DNA from 2 places in the Veillonella sp. genome. Region 2 is predicted to be linked to the other one. Evidence: riboswitches for the same ligand, from Rfam matches in the RefSeq annotation. Region 2 holds a riboswitch; the other holds the start of a gene.
What was found. Region 2 has a riboswitch for cobalamin ahead of ACDF53_RS03770 (methylmalonyl-CoA mutase family protein). Riboswitches for the same ligand answer to the same signal wherever they lie in the genome.

Region 1 (4,116 bases), 260 kb from region 2:
CCAAGTAACAATTGTGCTCTTGTGGTTCGCAGCGATTTTGAACTTCCGTGGTAATCGCTTCACAGGTCGACTCAGCAACATGACTATTTGGGGCTCTATTGTTCCGGTTTTGTTAATTGGTACAATCGGCTGGTATTGGTTCGACCCATCTATTTATTGGGCAGCTTGGAACCCAAATGATCTTCCGTTTTACGATGCAGTAAAACAATCTATTTCCCTGACTTTGTGGGGCTTCCTAGGATTTGAGTCCGCAGCGGCTAATGCAGATGCTGTTGAGAATCCAAAGAAAAACGTACCTATCGCTACTGTGGCAGGTACATTAGCAGTGGCAGTGGTTTACATCTTGTCCACGAATGTTATGGCAGGTATCGTGCCTAACATTGACTTGTTAAATTCTAATGCACCATTTGGTTTGACATTTGTATACATGTTTAATGATACAATTGCAGACATCGTTATGGCTGCAATGGTTATTTCTTGCTTTGGCGCTTTGCTTTGCTGGCAATTCACATTGTCTCGCGTATTCAAAAGCGCAGCGGAAAATGGTTACTTCCCTAAAGTATTTGCTCGTGTAAATAGCAAAGATGCTCCTGTTCGTGGCGTATTCATTTTACTCGCTGTTGAAACATTACTTACTTTGTTCACTGCTAGCGACTCCTTACGTGAGCAATTTGAAATCTTAGTAAACTTAGCGGTTGTAACTAACGTAGTACCGTATGTATTGTGCATCTTGGCAGTACCTACAATGATGCGTATGGCTGGCGTAGCTGAAAGCCGTATTAAACGTTTCAACTACGTGTTCGGCGCAGGCGTTATCTACTGTTTATATGCAATTTACGCATGTGGCTTTGATGCTATGGTAGGTAGTGCAGTAGCGGTAAGCATCGGTTTCGTGATCTATGTTTTGCGTAAAGCGTGGACTACACGCAAAGCACACCGCTTACAACAAAGTATCGATTAATTAAATAACTCTCGTCTTATAAGAGGCTGTTACTTAGTAACAGCCTCTTTTTGGTATATTAATCAAACTTATTAATTATGGTTTTATTGATTATAAATAATTGATAGTTACTAAAGTGATTAAAAGTTTTTTCGGTATGTATAAAAAAAATTCATGAGAAAATCACCATTATAATAATAATTAATATATATACAGTTGGATACAGTTAATACGGAAAAAATCATATATATAAAGTGATTTTTATGGGTTTATACATAAATAGAGACTTGTTCAGTAATCGATATTTTTTGTTAGTATAAAAATTATATTGATTTTACTAAATATAACGATACCCCTAAGGGGTATATGTATTGTAAACATAATATTAATATAGTATATTTATAATCGATAAAAGTGAATGAACTAGTGAGTGTCGGTGTTCACCGAGCGTAAAAGAGGAAAATGGGTGTAAATCCCATACTATGCAAATAGCTGTAATGAGGAGCAAGGTTTCATTATAGGGTCACTGGGAAACTGGGAAGGCCGAAATGTTGCGATGAGTCTGAGTCAGAAAGCCTGCTCTAAATGTATGGTATGCATATACTGTGCTTAATTTAGGTTAGTCAGGCGACTAGCTTTTTTTTGTTCCTCAGGGAGCTATATTTTTTCTTATTTTTGCGTATTACTGCTACGTTGAGTGGGAGGTACCCTTAGTTTTTCATTTGATTTGTTGTTAGTGTTTAGAGAGTTTAGGAGGCGCCTATGGGTAAACGATTTGCTAAACATTTGGGACAATTTATTGTAACCTTGTTTGGCATCACATTTTTGACATTTTGTCTCACTTATTTAGCACCAGGCGATCCAGTAACGATGTTACTAGAAACGGCAGATACTATCGTGTCTCAGGAGCTCATCGATGAGACTCGAGCTCAGCTTGGGTTAGATAAACCGTTTATAGTGCAATATGCAAACTGGGTTGTAAATGCTGCACAAGGTGACTTAGGGATGAGTTACTCTGCTAAAAAGCCTGTTGTAGATCGTATGTTGGAGGCTTTGCCAGGGACAGTTATGTTAGCAGGTACATCATTAGTATTTACATTGCTCTATGCATTGCCGGCAGGGATTATAAGCGCCTTAAATCGAAACAAATGGATCGACTATCTGTTGCGCGTTGCTTCCTTTGTAGGCGTGTCTATGCCATCATTCTGGTTAGGCCTTGTACTGATTTATATCTTTGGCCTTAAATTAGGACTTGTTCCTATTGCATCTTCTCGTGTAACTCCTATCGGTGTAATTCTACCAGCCGTTACATTAGCTGTTGTAGTCGGGTCCAAGTACATGCGCCAAGTTCGTCTCGTTATTCTTGAAGAAATGCAAAAGGATTATGTTATCGGCGCACGTGCTCGTGGTGTGAGTGAGATGAAAATTTTATTCGGTCATATTTTGCCTAATGCAGTATTACCACTTATCACTATACTGGGCGTTGTTATCGGTTGGTTATTAGGCGGTGTTGCAGTTATTGAAATGGTATTCTCCTGGCCTGGCCTTGGGAATATGGCAGTATATGCCATTACCATGCGCGACTATCCATTGATCGAAGGTTTTGTGTTGTGGGTTGCCTTAGCATATATGTGTATTAATGCATTAGTTGATGCGTCATATATCTTGTTAGACCCTAGATTAAAAAGGGAGAGAGCATAATGGCAGAATTTATTCAAAAACATAAACTGTTCTCTTTCTACAGTACATTGATGATTATTGTTGTACTCATTGCTATTTTTGCACCATGGCTTGCTCCGGGTGATGCTTTTAGCTCAAATCTGAGTCAAGCATTACAAGCGCCAAGTAGTCAACATTGGTTTGGTACAGATAAGCTTGGTCGTGATGTATTGTCTCGCATCATTTATGGTACACAGTTATCCTTGTTTATGGGTGTCAGTATCGTTGTTATCATGGTAAGCATTGGTACTATTATCGGTGCCGTAGCTGGTTATTTCGGCGGGAAAATCGAAATGGTCCTCATGCGTCTTGCGGACATTATGCTATCCTTCCCGGGTGTAGTATTAGCCATTGCCATTGCTGGTATTTTGGGTGGTAGCATTGTGAATACGATTATAGCGCTATCTGTAGTTGGTTGGGCAAAATATGCTCGTCTTGTACGGTCTATGACGTTGAAAGTTCGCGGTGAAGAGTATGTAACGGCGGCTGTCATGATGGGGGCCTCTACAACGACTATTCTAAGACGTCATATCATTCCCAATATCCTTCCTCTTGTTGTTACAACAGGTGCACTTGATATTGGGGCTATCATGATTGAAGTAGCAGGTCTATCCTTCTTAGGTTTTGGTGCTCAACCGCCAACACCAGAATGGGGCCTTATGCTCAACGAAGGTCGTCAATATTTACAAACCAGTCCATGGCTGATGGCCTTCCCTGGTATGTCCATTCTTATCGTAGTTGCTATCTTTAACCTTTGGTCTGATTCCTTACGGGACGTAGTGGATCCTAAGAACCAAGGTTAGTTACGTGTGATGCTTATTTATAGGTTGTGTTGTGAAAGTTGTTATATAAATAGGCGGTAATAAGGTTTTTCCATTATGACTATTGTAGATTGTAGTAGTCATGATGTGTATGTTTTATGTTTATATGTAATGGTACAAGGAGATTTTACATGAAAAAATCTTGGAAAAAAGCCCTCTTAGCAGGTCTTAGCATTGTAATGATGGGTTCCTTCATCGCTGGTTGCGGCTCTGATAATAGTGGTGCTGCTAATAAGGATGTTTTAAAAGTTGGTGTAACTAACTTCGCATCTACATTAGAACCTACAGAAAACTTCTTCGCATGGGTTGTTATGCGCTATGGTGTAGGCGAAACATTGGCTAAGTTTGACGAACAAATGAAACCTCAACCATGGATTGCATCTAAATGGGAAGTATCCCCAGACCATAAAACGTGGACTTTCACAATCAATGATAAGGTGAAATTCTCTAATGGTAAAAAAGTTGATGCTGCAGCAGTTAAAGCATCTATCGAACGGGCTTTTGAAAAATCCAATCGTGCAAAAACATTCTTCGAATATGACTCTATGGAAGCTAATGGTCAACAATTAGTTATTCATACAACAAAAGAATATCCTAATATGCCTGGCCTTTTAGCGGATCCTTTATTCCTAATCG
Region 2 (4,116 bases):
ACGGATACGTTATATATGAGTTAATATAAGTATGAGCATCATATAAGCGTAACTTAGAGTAAGTATTATATTATAAAAAGCTGTATCGAATGAGGATATCATTTGATACAGCTTTTATGTATTTATAGGCTAGATATAGTTGCTAAAATCTCTTGTGAGATTGCATGCAGATAGCAAACGCTTTCTTGTACTTAACTACATTTTTCTAATGGTTGTAATTTGATTTGATAATGAGAACAACACTAAGGCTATCCAGATACAACCAAAGGCGATCATTTGTGGTGTGCCAAAGCTTTCACCAAAGTAGAAAATAGCCAGCAACAAGGCAATGGTAGGGGAGACATATTGTAGGAAGCCTAGAAGGTTGAGTGGCAATAGTTGAGCACCATAGGAGAATAGCACTAATGGAACCGATGTAGTTAGACCGCAGGCTATGAGCAGCATGGACGTATACCAATCTGTGCCGAAATAGGACCACACTGTATTATCGACCATGGTTGTATAGAGTAAGGCTAGTGGTGTTAATAGCCAAGCCTCAAAGGCGATGCTCGTAAAGGGAGAGATGAGCAGTTTCTTTTTTACGACCCCATAGAGGCCAAAGGAAACGGCGAGGATCATCGACACTAACGGCAAGGATCCCACTTGATAGGTGAGCAAGGCGATGCCGATGGTAGCGATGAGGACGCTTAGCTTTTTCGGTACAGATAGAACCTCTTTAAATAGGATGACACCTAACACCACATTAAAGAGTGGGTTGATGTAATAGCCAAGGCTCGTGTCCATAACTTGGTTGTTGGCGATGGCCCAAATATAGGTAAACCAATTTACGCTGATGATGACTGATGCTAGCAACAGTAGCAATAGTTGTGAACGCTGTTCTTTTAGTAGTTGAAAGTCTTTCTTGAACTGTTTAAAATGTAGGCCAAATACGACGATGGCCATGCAAATGCCTGACCAGATAATGCGTTGTGCCAGTATATTATATGGTGAAACATGGTTTAGTAATGCCCAATAGAGAGGGAGTAAGCCCCAGATGATATAGCAACTAAGGGCTGTCATTAGACCTTTTTTACTTGTGTGCTCCATAATGCCTCCTTGTGATTGTATTTATTATATCACGCATTGTGGGTGCGTTTGTGCGTGGGCTTAGATTTTATGATGATTTGTACTCGATTTATAACTCGATTTGCAGACAATGAATACGTATATTTGATAGCGATAAATACGTATATTTGAAAGTGATGAGTTTTTATCATTTTAAATATGCATTAGTTATAACCTAAAATTTGATACTTATGATTAACTGTTATGTTCATTGACTTTGTGCATAATCTTACACTATATTGGACTTAGAACAACGAATATAGAGAATAGGTGTCGCAAGACTTAATAGAGAAATCGGTACAAGCCGATGCGGTCCCGCCACTGTAAGGACGAGCCTGCTTTCAAAAATGTCACTGGAGCAATCTGGGAAGGCGAAAGCAAGGCGATGAGCCCGAGCCAGGAGAACTGCCTATTTGATAATCACCGTTATGTACCTACGAGCGATAGGAAGGGGATTGAGGTATGCTGGTTTCAGTATTTTTTGGCGTACCTTTCAATAAGAAACCTTACGTGTCACTTTTGGGTGGCACGTTTTTTGTTGCCCTTGAAAGTGACTGTTGAGCGTATGAATCAGGCTTTATAATTATTGAATTACTGGACACAGATTTGAGGTTGATGTGGTCCAAAAACAGGAAAGCTCGAGTGATTCATAGATATAAAACTTCGCAGGTACGGTGCGCTGTTTCTCGGTATGGTTTCGAGTTGAAAAGGAGGCACATATATGTCTGACAAAAAGACTTCAAAGGATGCTGAACGCGATCTATTAGCTCCTGTATCCTTTGATGAATTTGAGAAACCTACGTATGAACAATGGCAGGCAGAGGTTGAAAAGGCCTTAAAGGGTGGCGACTTCCACAAGAAGATGTTCACGAAAACCTATGAAGGTATTACGTTGCAGCCAATTTACACACCTGCATTGCATGCAGAAGCAATTCCAAAGGGCGTATACCCTGGGGCAGGTGAGTTCCTACGTGGCACTAAGGCAAGTGGTTATATTAAAGACTCTTGGGGTGTATCCCAATATGTAGATGACTCTTTGCCTAAAGATGCTAATCATGCAAGTTTATACGAGATTGTAAAAGGTGGCACCATTCACAATATCCGCCTCGATGAAGCAACACGTCATGATCAAGATGTGCAAGTAGGCGCATCTGTTGGCGTTGGTGGTACATCTGTATCCACCATGGATGACTGCAAACAATTGATTGACCGCTTCAATTTGAAGGAAAATCCTTTGTACATTGAAACTGGTGCTTCTGCAGCCATCTTGCTTGGCATGTTAGCGGCTACAGTGAAAGGCGCTAAAAAACAAACGTCTGACTTGAAAGGTCTCGTTGGTACCGACCCTATCGGTGTTTTGGCGAAGGATGGTGCTTTGCACATTTCCTTAGATACAGCCTTTGATGAAATGGCACATACTGTTGTATGGGCTAAAGAACAAGCGCCAGAGCTTAAAACAGTGCTTGTATCCGGCGATGTATACGCTAATGGCGGCGCTAACGATGTGCAAGAGGTTGCCTATGCATTGGCAACAGCTGTGTGCTACGTACGTCAATTAGCACAACGCAACATCGATATTCACACCATCGCGAAGAGCTTGATGTTCACATTCTCCTTAGGTGCTAACTTCTTTATGGAAATTGCTAAATTACGTGCCTTGCGCGTACTTTGGGCTCGCATTATGGAAGCTTTCGGTGCTGAAGAAGCGGATCGCGCTGTTCATGTACACGGCAGAACATCTGCTTTCACAAAAACTGTATACGACCCATATGTAAACTTGTTGCGCAATACAACACAAGCATTCTCCGGTGTTGTAGGCGGTTTGAATAGCCTTGAAGTATCTCCATTTGACCAACCAATTCGCAAAGCGGACGATTTCTCTCGTCGTATTGCCCGTAACATCCAAGTTATGTTGCAAACTGAATTCGAGTTGCGCCAACCTGTAGACCCTGTAGGCGGTTCCTGGTATGTGGAAACATTGGCCGCTGAACTCTGTGAAAAAATCTGGGCTGAGTTCCAAACCATCGAGTCTAAAGGTGGCATTATCGCAGCGTTGAAAGAAGGCTATCCTCAAGCTCAAGTTAAAGCCATCCTCGATGAACGCTTCAAGAACCTTGCATTCCGTAAGGACGTTGCAGTTGGTAACAACATGTATGCGAACATGACGGAAGAATTGCTTGATCCAAAACCAGAAAATCAAGAAACATTGCGTCAAAAACGAGCTGCTCAAATCGATGAGTACTTGGCAGGTGCAGAGGCTGATGCAGTTGTGAAAGCACAGGCTACTCTAGAAGCAAGTACAACAGAACCAGGTGCGTTGATCGGCCTCATCGAACTTGGAGCATTACAAAAATTGACAATCCGCCAAATCCGTAAGGCTTTAGATGCTGGCGATATTGCTTCTGAAACAATCGAACCAATTACAGCACATCGCTGGACTGAACAATTCGAAGCACTTCGCATGCGTACGGAAGCGTATAAACAACGTACGAAAGATAATGTGAAGGTATTCTTGGCTAATATGGGCCCAATCCCTCAACATAAACCTCGTGCGGACTTCTCCACAGGCTTCTTCGAAGTAGGTGCTTTTGAAGTTATTAAAAATGATGGCCATGAAACAACGGCTGATGCGGCGAAGGCTGCTCGTGAAAGTGGTGCCGATGTTGTCGTTATCTGTTCCACAGATGATACATATCCAGAATTAGTACCACCACTCGCTAAAGAGTTGAAAGAAACTATGCCGAATGTAACAGTTATTTTGGCAGGGGCACCTCCTAAGGACCTTGAGCCTGTATACCGTGAAGCTGGCGTAGACGACTTCATTTCCGTTCGTGCAAATTGCTACGAAATCTTACATACGTTACAAGATAAGAAAGGGATGTGAGCTCATGTTTAAAAATCCAGACTTCTCCTCTCTTGGCTTGGGATCTCAGTCGCCGACATCTCGCGATGCATGGCTTGCTGAACTTCAAAAAGAAACAGGAAAAAGCTTTGAAGATTTATATAATACGA

Region 1: another riboswitch for cobalamin. It lies ahead of nikB (nickel ABC transporter permease); the one in region 2 lies ahead of ACDF53_RS03770 (methylmalonyl-CoA mutase family protein).

Annotation. Positions count from the first base shown of each region.
Region 1 is NZ_JBGKFB010000001.1:1,111,169-1,115,284, forward strand. Features, by position in the region: gene potE (putrescine-ornithine antiporter) at 1-961, shown strand, start outside; cobalamin riboswitch at 1,352-1,539, shown strand; gene nikB (nickel ABC transporter permease) at 1,703-2,641, shown strand; gene nikC (nickel transporter permease) at 2,641-3,462, shown strand; gene ACDF53_RS04930 (ABC transporter substrate-binding protein) at 3,612-4,116, shown strand, end outside.
Region 2 is NZ_JBGKFB010000001.1:848,742-852,857, forward strand. Features, by position in the region: gene rarD (EamA family transporter RarD) at 196-1,086, opposite strand; cobalamin riboswitch at 1,356-1,532, shown strand; gene ACDF53_RS03770 (methylmalonyl-CoA mutase family protein) at 1,826-3,988, shown strand; gene scpA (methylmalonyl-CoA mutase) at 3,993-4,116, shown strand, end outside.